One region of the uncultured Intestinibacter sp. genome, then DNA from elsewhere that is predicted to be linked to it. Evidence: riboswitches for the same ligand, from Rfam matches in the RefSeq annotation. Region 1 holds a riboswitch; each other region holds the start of a gene.
What was found. Region 1 has a riboswitch for S-adenosylmethionine ahead of RDX53_RS07275 (methionine ABC transporter ATP-binding protein). Riboswitches for the same ligand answer to the same signal wherever they lie in the genome.
Positions count from the first base shown of each region.

Region 2: another riboswitch for S-adenosylmethionine. It lies ahead of RDX53_RS03765 (MetQ/NlpA family ABC transporter substrate-binding protein); the one in region 1 lies ahead of RDX53_RS07275 (methionine ABC transporter ATP-binding protein).
Region 3: another riboswitch for S-adenosylmethionine. It lies ahead of metK (methionine adenosyltransferase); the one in region 1 lies ahead of RDX53_RS07275 (methionine ABC transporter ATP-binding protein).
Region 4: another riboswitch for S-adenosylmethionine. It lies ahead of RDX53_RS03570 (O-acetylhomoserine aminocarboxypropyltransferase/cysteine synthase family protein); the one in region 1 lies ahead of RDX53_RS07275 (methionine ABC transporter ATP-binding protein).

Region 1 covers NZ_CABQXJ010000031.1:12,850-17,004, reverse strand. The annotation lists gene dnaK (molecular chaperone DnaK) at 1-1,483, shown strand, start outside; SAM riboswitch class I at 1,641-1,743, shown strand; gene RDX53_RS07275 (methionine ABC transporter ATP-binding protein) at 1,942-2,910, shown strand; gene RDX53_RS07270 (methionine ABC transporter permease) at 2,900-3,565, shown strand; gene RDX53_RS07265 (MetQ/NlpA family ABC transporter substrate-binding protein) at 3,661-4,155, shown strand, end outside.
Region 2 covers NZ_CABQXJ010000012.1:5,111-9,265, reverse strand. The annotation lists gene RDX53_RS03775 (hypothetical protein) at 1-695, opposite strand, end outside; gene RDX53_RS03770 (putative ABC transporter permease) at 794-1,636, opposite strand; SAM riboswitch class I at 1,961-2,062, shown strand; gene RDX53_RS03765 (MetQ/NlpA family ABC transporter substrate-binding protein) at 2,174-2,983, shown strand; gene RDX53_RS14025 (DUF1697 domain-containing protein) at 3,212-3,403, shown strand; gene RDX53_RS14020 (DUF1697 domain-containing protein) at 3,409-3,582, shown strand.
Region 3 covers NZ_CABQXJ010000008.1:11,739-15,893, reverse strand. The annotation lists gene RDX53_RS02735 (ATP-dependent RecD-like DNA helicase) at 1-856, opposite strand, end outside; gene metK (methionine adenosyltransferase) at 1,099-2,289, opposite strand; SAM riboswitch class I at 2,487-2,589, opposite strand; gene yyaC (spore protease YyaC) at 2,781-3,290, shown strand; gene RDX53_RS02720 (rod shape-determining protein) at 3,382-4,155, opposite strand, start outside.
Region 4 covers NZ_CABQXJ010000011.1:17,458-21,612, forward strand. The annotation lists gene lgt (prolipoprotein diacylglyceryl transferase) at 1-338, shown strand, start outside; gene rsmH (16S rRNA (cytosine(1402)-N(4))-methyltransferase RsmH) at 395-1,330, shown strand; SAM riboswitch class I at 1,413-1,513, shown strand; gene RDX53_RS03570 (O-acetylhomoserine aminocarboxypropyltransferase/cysteine synthase family protein) at 1,721-3,007, shown strand; gene RDX53_RS03575 (MATE family efflux transporter) at 3,175-4,155, shown strand, end outside.

The sequences.
Region 1 (4,155 bases):
TCCAGAAGAAATCTCTGCAATGATTCTGATGAAGTTAAAAAAAGATGCAGAAAGCTATTTGGGAGAGCCTGTTACAGAAGCTGTAATAACAGTACCTGCATATTTTAATGATTCGCAAAGAAAAGCTACTAGTGATGCTGGAAAAATAGCAGGCCTAGAAGTAAAACGTATAATAAATGAGCCGACTTCTGCAGCACTTTCATATGGACTAGATAACGAATCATCACAAAAGATAATGGTATATGATTTAGGTGGAGGAACTTTTGATGTATCTATAATTGAAATAGGAGATGGAGTTATCGAAGTTCTTGCGACTTGTGGAGATAATCATCTTGGGGGAGATGACTTTGACAAGCAAGTATCTGATTATCTAATATCAGAATTTAAGAAAAATGAAGGAATTGACTTAACTAAAGATATTGTAGCAGTTCAAAGGGTTAGAGAAGAAGCTGAAAAAGCAAAAAAAGAACTTTCAACAGCTATGACAACTAATATAAATCTGCCATTTATAGCAGTTGGAAAAGACGGACCAAAACATATGGATATAACACTTACTAGGGCTAAATTTGACGAGCTTACTTATGATTTAGTTGAAAGAACTGTTATACCTGTGAAAAATGCCCTAAATGATGCTGGTGTATCGACAAGTGAAATTAGCAAGGTATTATTAGTTGGAGGTTCAACAAGAATTAAAGCTGTCCAAGAAAAAGTAAAACAAATAACAGGAAGAGAGCCTAGTAAAAACTTAAATCCAGATGAGTGTGTTGCATTAGGTGCCGCTATCCAAGGTGGAAAATTATCAGGAGACCCAAGTTTAAATGAGGTTTTACTGCTTGATGTAACTCCATTATCTCTTTCAATTGAGACTATGGGAGGAGTATCGACAAGACTTATAGAAAGAAACTCTACTATTCCTACAAAATACAGTCAAATATTTACTACAGCAGCAAATTTCCAAACATCTGTAGATATAAAAGTATTACAAGGTGAGAGAAAATTTGCTAAAGACAACAAAATGATCGGCGAATTTAAATTAAAAGGAATAAAGAGAGCTATGAGGGGTATTCCTCAAATTGAAGTTACTTTTGAAATAGATGCAAATGGAATACTAAATGTATCAGCTAAAGACCTTAAAACAGGAAACAGCCAAAGTATAACAATAACGGCAAGTTCAAACTTATCAGACGAAGATATAGAAAAAGCAATAAGAGATGCACAATCTTATGAATCAGAAGATAATAAAAAGAAAGAATACATTGATATAATAAATGATGCTGAGTCACTTGTTTATAAAGTAGAGCAAGGTCTTGATACTTCAAAATCTGGTTTAGACAGAAGTAAAAAGTCTGAAATAAAAGGCAATTTAAGAAATCTAAAAAGATTAGTTAGAAAAGCAAAACCAGATAAAATCAACAATACAAAGATAAGTGAAATTAGACAAGTAAAAGACGATTTAGAAAATAGTGCAAGAGAGATTATATAACAAAATATATATTTAGATTTAATATATCAACTATAAATTAATTTAAATACGAATAATAGATGAAATGAATATTTTAAAAATCAAAATAAAATGTCGAAAAATCTATTGACAATTATCTTATACTCATATATTATTAATAGCATAACAAGTGAACAAACTCTTATCAAGAGTGGTGGAGGGACTGGCCCTGTGAAACCCGGCAACCAATATTTAAAATATATGGTGCTAAATCCTGCAACTTTTAAGTTGAAAGATGAGTATAAGCTGATTACAATTGCCTAAGTTTATACTTAGGCTTTTTTTATACTTAAAATGATTAAACTTAAAATAAAAATATATAAATATTATCAAATAATGAAAAAGATATAAGTTTACGTTGATATAAAAATTTTATAAAATATATAAAATCACTATAATAAAATAATAATTTTATATATTTAAGGAAAGGAAGAAACTTAATGATAAAGATAAAAAATCTTAATAAATATTATGGAGATGTACAAATCCTAAAAAATGTAGATGTGGAAATTTCAAAAGGTGAAATTTTTGGAATTATCGGACATAGTGGTGCTGGTAAATCAACATTACTAAGATGTATAAATGGACTTGAAGATTATAGAGATGGAAGTCTTACAGTAGAAGGACAAGAAGTAAAAGATTTAACCGAAAAAGAAATAAGGGAACTTAGAAAAAACTTAGGAATGATATTCCAACATTTCTCACTATTAGAGAGAAAAACAGTATTTGAAAATGTTGCATTACCTCTAGAATGTTTTAAATATTCAAAAGCAGAAATTGAAAAAAGGGTTATGAATTTACTTGAATTAGTAGGACTAGCAGATAAAAGAGATGCGAAACCTAGAAACCTAAGTGGTGGTCAAAAACAAAGGGTTGCAATAGCAAGAGCATTAGCGCTTGAACCAAAAGTTTTACTTTGTGATGAAGCAACTTCAGCATTAGACCCAAATACAACAAAATCAATATTAGCTTTATTACAAGATATAAATGAAAAACTAAACATAACAATAATCCTTGTAACTCACCAAATGGAAGTTGTAAAACAAATTTGTACAAAGGTTGCAGTTATGGAAGGCGGTAAAGTTCTAGAAATAGAAGATACTGAAGATTTATTCTTAAATAATACAGAAGGATTAAAAGCATTAATAGGAGATGAACAAATAGTTCTTCCAGAAGGAACAAATATAAAAATAATATTCCCTAAAGAAATTGCAAACCAAAATATAATAACAAATATGGCGAGAACATTAGATTTCGATTTTAATATAAGTTATGGAAAACTAGAAAAATTCAGAGAAGATGTCCTTGGATCTTTAATAATAACAGTAAAAGACCACTATGCAAATGCAGTTAAGAGATATCTTGATGAGAAAAATATTAAATGGGAGGAGATAAAAAATGACAACTAAAACGACATTATATCAGTATTTAACTGACATACTGGGAGAAGCATTTTTACAAACAATGTATATGATAATTGTACCGACTATAATCGCTACAATTTTAGGATTTATATTAGCAATAATATTAGTACTTACTAAACCAAAAGGATTAAAACCAAATAAATATGTATATTCAGTAGTAGGATTTGTGGTAAACATAGTTAGAAGTTTCCCATTCATCATATTATTAGTAGCTTTAATACCATTTACTAGATTCTTAATCGGAACAAGTATAGGTGAGACAGCAGCAATAGTTCCAATAACTATAGGTGCAGCACCATTTATAGCGAGAATAATTGAAAGCGCATTAAATGAAGTTGATGAAGGATTAATAGAAGCAGCAAAATCTTTTGGAGCAACAAAAACACAAATAATATTTAAAGTTATGATAAAAGAAGCAATGCCTTCTATAGTATCAGGAATTACACTTTCAATAATATCAATATTAGGATATACAGCAATGGCAGGTACTGTTGGTGCTGGTGGTCTTGGTAAGGTAGCATTAGTATACGGACACCAAAGATTCGATACAGCAGTTATGGTATACGTTGTAATCACATTAATCATAATAGTACAAGCTATACAAATGCTAGGTGACTATGTATATAAAAAATTAAAATAACAAATATTAAAAGTAAAAAATAGAAAAATGAAACTTAAAAACAATAAAAAATTAATAAAAATAAATAAAGTTAAGGGAAAACAGGAGGAGTAAAAATGAAACTAAAAAAATTAGCAAAAGTATTATTAGTATCAACATTAGCAGTAGGTTTATTAACAGGTTGTTCATCAGGTAAAAATGATGAAAAAACTATAGTAGTGGGTGCATCTTCAACACCACATGCAGAAATATTAGAGGCAGCAAAACCTATATTAGAAAAAGATGGATATACTTTAAAAGTAAAAGAGTATGATGATTATGTATTACCAAATCAAGCATTAGCAGATGGATCACTAGATGCTAACTATTTCCAACACGTACCATACTTAGAGGAAACAGTTAAACAAAAAGGATATGATTTAACATACTGTGCAAAAGTTCATATAGAACCAATGGGAATATACTCAAATAAAGTTAAAAAATTAGATGAAGTTAAAGATGGAGACAAAGTAGCAGTTCCAAATGACTCAACTAATGAAGCTAGAGCACTTAAATTATTAGCAAAACAAGGTTTAATAGAAGTTAAAGACGGTGAATTAATAACTGTAAAA
Region 2 (4,155 bases), on a different contig from region 1:
GATATACGATAATTAAATTTCGATGTGCTATCATTATCGACTAATGAAACTTTATATTGTCCTATATAATCATGGTCTCCACCATTGGATTCAAAATATGCATCTACAATAGCTGTATATGTTTTATCGTTATTATCATATGCGTCTATTACTTCTATACTAATCCAAGGCCCTCCATCTGCTGGTGTTATATAATACATATCTTCTGATTCTGAATAATATAATAAATTTGAAAAATCATTTATTGTGTCATTTAATCTAGCTCCATTAAATTTACTAGATATAACTTTAATATATTGATTTGCATCATCTCTAGCTATACAATAGCCATTATTCGACATTATAAAATAGTCGCCACCTACATAAGTATTTAAGACCATATACGCTGTATTTGGCAGATATGTTGAATTTACTGCAGTATCGTAATCTATATTTTCTTGGTACATATTATATAAAACTGATGATATAATAACTTCTTCTGAAGATATATCTATTTTTTCTTTTACAGTATTTTGTGTAGAGCCTGATTGATTATCACTGCTAGATAAGTCGTTATCACTACCTGCTAAATTTTCATTGTCGTTTATCTCTGAAGAAGTATTCGTATTAAAATTTTCTCTCGAACTCAAGCTGTTTTCACACCCTATTGTAATTAATCCTATGCATATAATAAGTGTAAAAATTAATTTTTTCATTTTATTTCTCCCCTTCATTTCTTATAAATTATACCCTTTTTAAATATATCTTATTTCTATCTAAATAGATATATTCCCTCGTATTTATAGTATAAGATTTATTTATTTTTTTCTCTAAGCATCTTTTTAATATATTGAAAATGTGCATCTCTTTTTTTATTTCCTGAAGATCTCATATTGGGGAATGCATTTATCAATCTTCTGTGTATAAATGCCTTTTGTTTTAAAGAACTAAATTTAAATTGTATATCATCAATTTTATCTTGTATTGCTAAATCGCCGTATTTTGATGAAGCCATTTTTAATTTCTGAGCGACTTCTTCTGGACTTTTCTTTAATTTACTTAAAAACTCATCATCTTCATATAATTTAAATTTTGAATGTATTTTCTTCATATCATCTACAAGCATTGTCAGTGAATCTACTTTTAATGTCAATGTTCCTAATGCCCTTGCTGTAACTATTAAATCACTAATCATAGTGATAATAGCGAAAATTAAAAGCACATACAACACTGTAGTATTCATTTTTTCTAAATTATTTATAATAAATGGATGCAAAAATTCAACAACAAATACACTCATAATTCCAAACATAGTAGAATTTAATAAACAAACCTTGCCATTTATATTGCATTTATGATTTGAATAATCCCACCATTTTGCATGAAATAACTTTTCTAGTATAGTTGCTGTTATATATTCAAGCATAGATGTCAAAATCATTCCCGATATAAATACACCTATCATGCTATCTCTATAAGACCAGCACCCAATAATTATAATCAACGCTCCTACACCATAAACTGGGCATACTGGTCCATTCAAAAATCCTCTATTTATCACCTTTTTCTGTAGACAAGAACAGTATATACTCTCGCAAACCCAGCCTAAAAATGAATATATAAAAAAATACAACATGTAATTATACACTATACTCATAAACTCCTCCTTAATATTTATTTATATTCTACCTTATAATTATTAACTCTTCATTACTTTTTACAATTTTTAGAAATAAACAATATTTTAATTATACTATATAAATACATGTTTATATTAAATTATGATAATTCTGCCTGAATTTTTTTTCTTTTTCTCCAACTATAATAACCATATAAATCATTTATAAGAAATACTAAAAAACAAACAACTATCGAAATATAAATAAATTATTTTTAAATTTAAGATTTTTTCAAATATTTCCAAAAAACCAGTTGACTTTTCAAAATATTTGTAATATACTTCATAACATAAATTAAATAAGTCTTATCAAGAGCGGTGGAGGGACTGGCCCTATGAAACCCGGCAACCAATATAATTTATATATGGTGCTAAATCCTGCAGCATTGTGCTGAAAGATAAGTATAAACTGATAACGTGGTCTGAGTTTATACTCAGACCTTTTTTAGTTTTTAAATTCTTTATATAAGAAGATAGACTTATTTAAAAAATTACAACAAGGGGGTATTTCTTATTATGAAGAAATCAAAAAAAATTATATCTATTGTATTATGCTTATTAGCAGTATTATCACTTTCAGTAGGTTGCTCTAAATCAGATGCCGAAGACAAAGTAATTAAAGTGGGAGCAACTCAAGTTCCTGGTGGAGATTTATTTGAGTATTTAAAAGACGATATTGAAAAAGAAGGTTACGAACTTAAAATAACAATATTTGATGATTACAACCTTCCAAATGAAGCTTTAGACAACGGTGAAATCGATGCAAACTTATTCCAACATGAGCCATATTTAAATAAAGCAAAAGAAGAAAAAGGTTATAAATTATCACCAGTAGTTGGTTTATATGAATCTCCATTATACGTATATTCTTATAAAATAAAATCTATTGATGATTTAAAAGCAGGCGACAAATTTGCTCTTCCAGATGATCCAACAAATGGCTCAAGAGCTCTTAAATATCTACAAGATGAGCTAGGTTTAATAAAATTAAAAGATGGTGTTGAAAATCCTGGAGTTAAAGATATAGTTGAAAATCCTAAAAAAATCGAGTTTATCGAAGCAAATGCAGCTCAACTTCCATCTCTTTTAAGTGATGTAACTTGCGCATTTATAAATGGTAACTACGCTGTTGCAGCTAACTTAGATGCTAATAAAGACAGTATCTACTGCCCAAAATTAGATGGAACTTATACAAATATACTCGTAAGTAGAACTGATGATGTAGATAGTGAAAAAATTCAAGTTCTTAAAAAAGTTTTAACTAGTGAAAAATCTAAAAAATTCTTAGAAGAACATTATAAAGGTGTTATAGTACCTGTATTTTAGACAAGAAAACCTCGCACAAAATGCGAGGTTTTTTTATTGTATTTCATTTTTATGAAATAGCCTTCATTAAATATATTTTAGTGTTAAAATATTAATAAGATAAATTATAAAAAACAAATCGTTCTTAAATATAAATACGCCAGTCTCTTAGAAAGACACTTAATCATTTGTCATACGCTATGTCTTAAAGAAATATTTAAATTATAATTATGGAGATAAAATTGTTATATGAACAGATATATTGCTTTATTAAGAGGAATAAATATAAGCAGAAAAAATAAGATAGCTATGTCTGAATTAAAAGAAGGATTTATTAAACTTCATTTTACAGATGTTTCTACATATCTCAATAGTGGTAATGTTATTTTTTCAAGTGATATTGATGATAAAAATATTCTTTCAGTCTTTCAGATAATATAAAATCCATGATAAAAGACAGATTTGATTTAGACATACCGATTTTTATTATTTTACAAGAAGAATTAAAAGAAATATTAAATAATGCACCTAATTGGTGGTCAAGAACTACTAGTTCTAATATAAGTGATAATATTACAATTAGAACTGCAAATACTGTAAGGAAAATTATTAATAAATAATATTAATGCTAAAACAAAGCTTGATGAGATAATTAAGTTATCATCAAAATATCTTGATGAACTTAAATGTTAATTAAGTAGGGGGGCTTTATACAAAAGGTACAAGTTAGAATTAAAGAAAAATACTAAGCAAATTAATTCTGTAGATGATTGGTACAACTTTGCACCACCCCAAAATTCAAGTCTACACTGGAAAGATGGAAGAAGTGCTAAAGAATTAGCCAAATATATAATAGGTGGAAATGGATGTATTCCAAAAGAAATAGAAATTATACTGTCTCAGTTAGGATGCAATCCAAATAGCATATTCTATGGTGAACCCGAAGCAGTAACAAGTCTTGAAGGTAGAGGTAGTGGTCGTCACCATGACTTATTACTTGTTAAGGAAAGTGAAGTTGTAATAGGAATTGAAGCCAAGAGTGATGAAGATTTTGGGAAAGCAGCTCATGAAGAGTTATTTGGAAATAATGATTATAAACAATTACTTTATAGTATATCTGACAATAAATTTACAAGAGTAAATAGTCTATATAATGATATTTATGGATATGATTTATATAAAAATATAGAGAT
Region 3 (4,155 bases), on a different contig from region 1:
ATACTCCGTTTTCTGCCATATAGTATGGCATCAAATATACATTTATATCATTATTATCTTTTTCAACGTGTATTTTTTGAGTATATGCTAATTCTATAACACCTTCTTTTATATGTTCTGCCTCAACATCTAAAACTTTTACTGCTTGTGGAACTAATATACTAAGTGGTAAATATGTATTTCCATTAGATGTACTTTGATTTAGTGTGTATAAAATTCCTTGGAATATTCTATCTCTAGAATATTTATCTATGCCTAGCTTCTTTGCAATATCATCTGCAACTTTAAATCCAATTCCTCTAATATCTTCAGCAAGTTTGTAAGGATTTTTGTTGATGATACTTATTGCTTTATCTTTATATTTTTTATAGATTTTTAAACAGTAATTAGGAGTTATTCCATAAGGAGATAACTGCATAATTATATTTCTAAGCTCTCGATTTTCTTCATAACTCTCTGTTATTTGTTTTATTTTTTTTGAACCTATTCCTTCAACTTCTTTTAATCTCTCTGGAGTGTTTTGGATTACATCTAGAGTATCTACTCCGAATTTTTCAATAATCCTCAATGCCATTTTCTCTCCTATACCATGAATCATACCAGAAGATAAATAAGCGTAAATTCCCTCCAAAGAAGAAGGTGTTATAGGCATAAAACTTGTCACTTCAAATTGTGAGCCATAAGTTTTATGTGTTACCCACTTACCTTCTACCTCTATACTTTCACCGACAGATAATGTCGGCATACATCCTACAATTGTTACCTCTTCGTCCTCATTTGCAAGATAAGCTATAGTGTATCCATTTTCTTCATTTTTAAAAACTATATCACTTATCATACCTTCTAATTTTTCCATAATACACACTCCTAATTGCATTTATATCCTATTAATATATTAATTTATTTCAACTTTATTTTATTATCTTTTATATTTCATTTTATATTCACTGTCAATTATCCATAACTTAATATAATGATTTTAAGTTGTAGATAATTATACCTATAAAAATATTATACTAGTTTTTCAAATAAAAAAAGACCCTGTATTTATATAATACAAGGTCCTTTATATTTAAAGTTATATTAAGTTCTAATTAACTATATACCAGCTTGTTCTTTTAAAGTTTCAGCTTTATCAGTTCTTTCCCATGGTAAATCTATATCAGTTCTACCGAAGTGACCGTAAGCAGCAACTTGTTTGTATATAGGTCTTCTTAAGTCAAGGTCTCTTATTATAGCACCTGGTCTTAAGTCGAAGTTTTTGTTTATTAATTCAACTAATACTTCTTCAGAAACTTTTCCAGTTCCGAAAGTATCAACGAATATTGATAATGGTTTAGCAACACCGATTGCGTAAGCTAATTCTATTTCACATTTGTCTGCAAGTCCAGCAGCAACTATGTTTTTAGCTACGTATCTAGCAGCATAAGCAGCAGATCTATCTACTTTTGTTGGATCTTTACCAGAGAATGCTCCACCACCGTGTCTAGAGTATCCACCGTAAGTATCTATTATTATTTTTCTACCAGTTAAACCAGTATCTCCTTGTGGTCCACCTATAACGAATCTACCTGTTGGGTTGATGTAGTACATAGTTTCTTCATCTAATAATTCAGCAGGTATAACAGCTTTTATAACGTGTTCTATTAAGTCTCTTCTTATAGTTTCGTTATCAACACTTTCACTATGTTGAGAAGATATTAATACAGTATGAACTCTAACTGCTTTGTTTCCTTCGTATTCAACAGTTACTTGAGTTTTACCATCTGGTCTTAAGTAATCTAATAATCCAGATTTTCTAACTTCTGTTAATCTTCTTGATAATTTGTGAGCTAAAGATATTGGAAGTGGCATTAATTCTTCTGTTTCATTACAAGCGAAACCGAACATTATACCTTGGTCTCCAGCACCAACTTTTTCTATTTCTTCTTCAGTTTGTTCTCCTGATTTACTTTCTAAACCTTCATCAACACCCATAGCGATGTCTCCTGATTGTTCATCTATAGCAGTTATTACTGCACAAGTATTGCAGTCGAATCCAAATTTAGCTCTAGTATATCCGATACCTTCTACTGTTTCTCTAACTAATTTTGGGATATCAACATAAGCGTTTGTACTTATTTCACCTGCAACTAATACTAATCCAGTTGTAGTAGTAGTTTCACAAGCAACTCTTGATTGTGGATCTTTTTCTAATAATGCATCTAGTATTGCATCTGATATTTGGTCACACATCTTGTCTGGATGACCTTCAGTAACTGATTCTGACGTAAATAAATGTCTTGCCATTTTAGTTCCTCCTTAAATTTCTATAGTTTATTTTATATCATAATTTGTTCCTAGAAAATCTTTATTGTAATAAAAATTTTCTCACGGGAATTCTAGATTATATTCTTTATTTTACAAGAAATTAAATTCTTTATACTTTCTTATAAATTAAAAAACCTCTTCTATGTAGAAGAGGATATTGTATGCTTAAATACGCGACCTCATCTTTCTAGAATTCTCTCTAGCAGGATTTAGCACCTTCCTTTTTCAAGTGGTTGCTGGGCTTCGTAGGGCCTGTCCCTCAGCCTCTCTTGATAAGGTAATCAAGAAATTTTTCTTTCAAATTTAACACTATAAATGATACCTGTTTTGTGATTCATTGTCAAGCATTTTTGCAATTCTCTTTCCCTGTTTTTGTTTTATTTTTTAATAGTCACAATTTCGTAACTCTTGTAAAAATAGTATTATTTCATACTTTCAACTCATATATTATCTAGAAGGGAGGAACTCCTATGTATTTAGCCAAAGTAAACTATAAAAGAGAAGATGTCACGCATATATTAAGTAATATTCTCAAAAATATAATCTCTGATAATACTGTAATAATATGTATAGGAACAGATCGTGCTATTGGAGATGCACTAGGGCCTCTAGTAGGTACTATGCTCAAAAATAGTGATTTTAAATACCCTGTCTACGGTACATTGGATAATCCTATTCATGCTTTAAACATTTATGAATCAATCGAACAGATTAAAAGCAAACATTCCTCGAGCCAATTTTTAGCCATAGATGCCTGTTTGGGCTCGGCAAGTAACATAGGTAATATACAAATACGAGAAGGACCTATACTTCCAGGCAAGGGCGTAGGTAAGAAATTACCCCAAGTAGGGACTTATTCTATCGTTGGCATTGTAGATAAAATAGATGAAAATAATAGATTTTCTTTTAACAATATAAGGCTTCATTTCATTTTAGAATTAGCAGAAACAATTGCTTTATCCCTGCTCCTTGCAACATAACAAAAAGTAGCTATGGTAAAATAATAAATTTTATATTATTTTAAAATAGCTACTTTTTAGTTTATATCAATATTCTGTTTATTTTAATCGATTATTTTTTAAAGCTTCCACCTGTTTCTAATAAATCAAGTGAACCTAATGATAATCCAGTTCCTTTAGCAACACAAGAAAGTGGGTCATCTGCTAATACTACTTTTATACCTGTACTTTCTTCTATTCTATCGCCTAAACCTTTTAACATAGCTCCTCCACCTGTCATCACTATGCCTTTGTCGCTTATATCAGCTGCTAATTCTGGTGGTGTTTTTTCTAGTAGATTTTTAGTTGCTGCTACTATTTGTTCAACACATGGGTTAAGCGCATCTAATATTTCGTTTGAATTTACAGTTATAGTTACAGGAAGTCCTTTTACTAAGTTTCTTCCGCTGATATTCATAGTTCTTGGCTCGTCCTCTTTAACAGCAGTTCCTATTTCTATTTTTAATCTTTCAGCACTTCTTTCCCCTATTAATACATTGTATTCTTTTTTGATGTATTTGATTATTGCTTCGTCAAATTTATCTCCGCCTAATTTTATAGAGTCACTTACTACTGATCCACCTAATGATATTACAGCTATATCTGTAGTTCCCCCACCGATATCTATTATCATGTTACCATTTGGTTGAGCTATATCTATTCCAGCTCCTATTGCCGCTGCTATAGGTTCTTCTATAATATAAACTTCTCTAGCCCCTGCTTTTCTTGTTGCATCTTCAACAGCTCTTTTTTCTACTTCAGTAACACCTGTTGGTACACAGACCATTATTCTCGGCATTACAAATCTGCCAAATCCTTTTTTCTCTACTATTTTTTCAATAAAATA
Region 4 (4,155 bases), on a different contig from region 1:
GAAATTACCTAAACAAAGAAGCTCATGGGGGACCGACAGATTTACCATGGGGGATAATGGTTGATGGTGTAAAAGTACATCCTACATTTTTATATGAATCTATATGGGATTTAGGTGTATTTATATTTTTGATGGTATTTAGAAAAAAACAAAAATATGAAGGCCAAATCCTTGCTTACTATTTAATATCATATTCTATAGGAAGATTTTTCATAGAAGGACTTAGAACAGATTCACTTATGTTAGGACCATTAAGAATGGCACAAGTTATAAGTTTAGTATTTATAATTATAGGTGTTGTACTAAATTATGTATTAGCAAAAAAATCTAATAGATAACATTAATATAAAAAATACGACAGTTAGAGATTTTACAGAAAGGAAGTGAATTTTTTATGGAATTCCATCACGTATCTGTACTTTTAGATGAATGTATAGAAAATTTAAATATAAAAGAAGACGGTGTATATGTAGACTGTACAATGGGTGGTGCAGGACACTCAAAAGAAATCGTAAAAAGACTTTCAAAAGACGGACTTTTTATAGGGTTTGACCAAGATAAAAATGCAATAGCTACTGCAAAAGAGAGATTAGCAGAGTATTCTGATAGAGTTAGATTTATTCACAGCAATTTTTCAAATATAAAAGAAGAATTAGAAAAAATAGGTGTATATAAGATAGATGGAGTACTAGCTGACTTAGGAGTTTCTTCTCATCAATTAGACGAAGCTGATAGAGGTTTCTCATATATGCACGATGCTCCTTTAGATATGAGAATGGATATTAGAAAGCCATTTTCTGCTTATGATGTAGTAAATACATACTCAGAAGAGCAACTTGCAAAAATAATAAAAGATTATGGTGAAGACAATTGGGCGAAGAGAATAGCTAAATTTATAGTTGAAGCTAGAGATGAAAAGCCAATCGAAAAAACAGGTGAATTAGTTGATGTAATAAAAAAAGCTATCCCTAAAAAAGCTAGAATAGATGGACCACATCCAGCTAAAAGAACTTTCCAAGCTATACGTATAGAAGTAAATAATGAGCTTGGAGTTATAAACAAAATGATAGACGATGCTGTTTCTATGATGAATAAAGGGGGAAGGATATGTATAATTACATTCCACTCTTTAGAAGATAGAATAGTAAAAAATGAATTTAAAGAATTATCGCTTAGCTGTGTTTGTCCACCAGAACTTCCAATTTGTCAGTGTGATAAAGTTTCTGAAGTTAAAGTTATAACTAGAAAACCAATACTTCCAAGCAAAGAAGAAGTTGAGGCAAATCCTCGTTCAAGAAGTGCAAAACTTAGAGTAGCTGAGAAAAAATAATAAATTAGAAAAATATGTAAAAAATATTGTTTAAAATATACTTTAGGTATATAATTATAAATATCAATCTTAACTAAATAAATTCTTATCAAGAGTGATGGAGGGAATAGGCCCTGAGAAGTCCAGCAACCTATATTAGATAGGTGCTAAATCCTACTTATGTTTTCATAAGAAAGATAAGAGAGAATGAGAAATAAAGCTCTTTTATCGTAAGGTAAAAGAGCTTTTTATAGTATATAGGAAATTATATTACTTTATATTTGGCGATAAGTATAATTTTTTAAATATGCTATAAATAATTTTTATCTTTAAAAAAATTTAAAGATATTTTTATATGTTTAATATAAACATTTTACTTGTATTTAACAATAATATATTCGGAGGGATAACATGACAGAAAGAAAACTAGGTTTTAGTACATTACAAATTCATGGGGGACAAGAACCAGATTCAGCGACAGGTTCTAGATCAGTACCAATTTATCAAACAACATCATATTGTTTTGAAAGTGTGAAGTATGGTGCTGATTTATTCGCATTAAAACAAGAGGGGCATATATATTCAAGAATATCAAATCCAACTGTTCAAGTATTTGAAGATAGAATGGCATTACTTGAAGGTGGAGTAGGTGCAGTAGCATTTTCTTCAGGAATGGGGGCTATAAATGCAGCTATACTTAATATAATACAGGCAGGGGATGAAATAGTAGCAGCACCAACTTTATATGGAGGAACATATAATTTACTTTCAAATATGCTTCCTAAATTCGGTATAAAGGTTCATTTTGTAGACCCAGATGATCCAGAGAGTTTTAGAAAAGCAATAAATGATAAGACTAGACTTGTTTATGCTGAGACAATAGGAAATCCAGGGATAAATTTAATCGATATAGAAGCTATAGCAGATATTGCTCATGAAAACAAAATACCATTTATGCTAGACAATACTTTTGGAACACCTTATTTAATAAAAGTATTTGAACATGGTGTAGATATTGTAGTACATTCAGCAACTAAATTTATAGGTGGTCATGGAACTACTTTAGGTGGGGTTGTTGTTGATAGTGGTAATTTTGATTGGATAGGAAGTGGAAAGTTCCCTTGTTTGACAGAGCCAGATATGTCTTATAATGGTCTTAATTATGCAAAAGATGTTGGAGCTGCGGCTTATGCGACTAAATTAAAAGTTCAATGGTTGAGAGATTCAGGAGCTTGTTTAAGTCCATTTAATGCATTTATGTTATTACAAGGTTTAGAAACAATGTCGCTTAGAATAGAAAGACATATAAGCAATACAAAAGCTATAACTGAGTTTTTAAATAATCACCCTCAAGTTGCATGGGTTAATTATCCAGGGCTTGAAGGCAACAAATATTATGAATTAGGGCAAAAATATCTTCCAAAAGGTGCAGGTTCAATATTTACATTTGGCATAAAAGGTGGGCTTGAAGCAGGCAAGAAATTTATAGAAAGTCTTAAAATATTCTCTCACCTTGCAAATGTAGCAGATGCTAAATCTTTAGTTATACATCCTGCAAGTACTACACATGCTCAACTGAATGAAGAAGAACAAGAATCAGCAGGTGTTAGACCTGACATGATAAGAATGTCAGTTGGTATAGAAGATATAAATGATTTACTTTGGGATATAGACCAAGCTCTAAAAGCAACTTTATAAGAATTGTTGTAAGAAAATACCAATAGGTATATAATTTAAATAAGAGAGTAGTTATTGATGTATATTACATTTTTAGCTACTCTTTATAATTTAAAATAGTAAAAATTAATATTATGTATTTTAAAATATCTATATATTTTAAAATCTTTGTGAAAGAAGGGGTTTGAGTGGAGGCAAGTCAGAATAAAGTCAATTATTTATTTTCTAATTCAGACTTAAGAAAATTGATAGGACCATTAATTGTGGAACAGTTACTTTTAATAGTCGTTGGTTTAGTAGATTCAATTATGGTTGCAAGCGTAGGGGAAGCGGCAGTATCAGCAGTATCTTTAGTAGATACTATTATGGTATTAATAACCCAAGTATTTATTGCATTAGGTACTGGTGGAGCTGTAGTTGCAGGTCAATTTTTAGGTCAAAAAAATGAAGAAAAGTCATGTGAAGCATCAGATCAATTAATGTTATTTTTATTAGTAAGTTCTATAGGAATTATGATTTTGGGATATCTGTTAAAATATTTTATATTATACAAGGTATTCGGAAAATTAGAAGCTGATGTTATGGGATTTGCAAATATATATCTATTGATAGTATTTTTATCAATTCCAGCTATAGCAATATATAATGGAGCAGCAGCTTTGTTTAGAGCTATGGGAAATTCAAAAGTGACTATGAAAATATCAATTCTTATGAATAGTGTAAACTTTATAGGAAATGCAATATTAATATATGGACTAAAAATGGGGGTTGTAGGTGCTGCAATTCCTACAGTTTTCTCAAGATATTTAGCAGCTATAATAGCATTTTATCTTATAAGAAATCAAGATTTACAAATTCATATATCAAAAAAGATGTGTTTTAGATTTAATAAAACTTTAATAAAAAGAATTTTATATATTGGCATACCTAATGGACTAGAAAATAGTATGTTCCAACTTGGAAAAATAGTAGTACTAAATTTAGTTGCAAGTTTTGGTACAGCTGCTATTGCAGCAAATGCAGTTAGTAACTGTCTTGCACTTTTTCAAATAGTACCTGGAATGGCTATAGGTCAAGCTGATTTAGCAGTAGTATCACAATGCGTAGGTGCTGATGATGAATACCAAACAAAATATTATACTAAAAAAATGTTGAAACTAAGTTATATA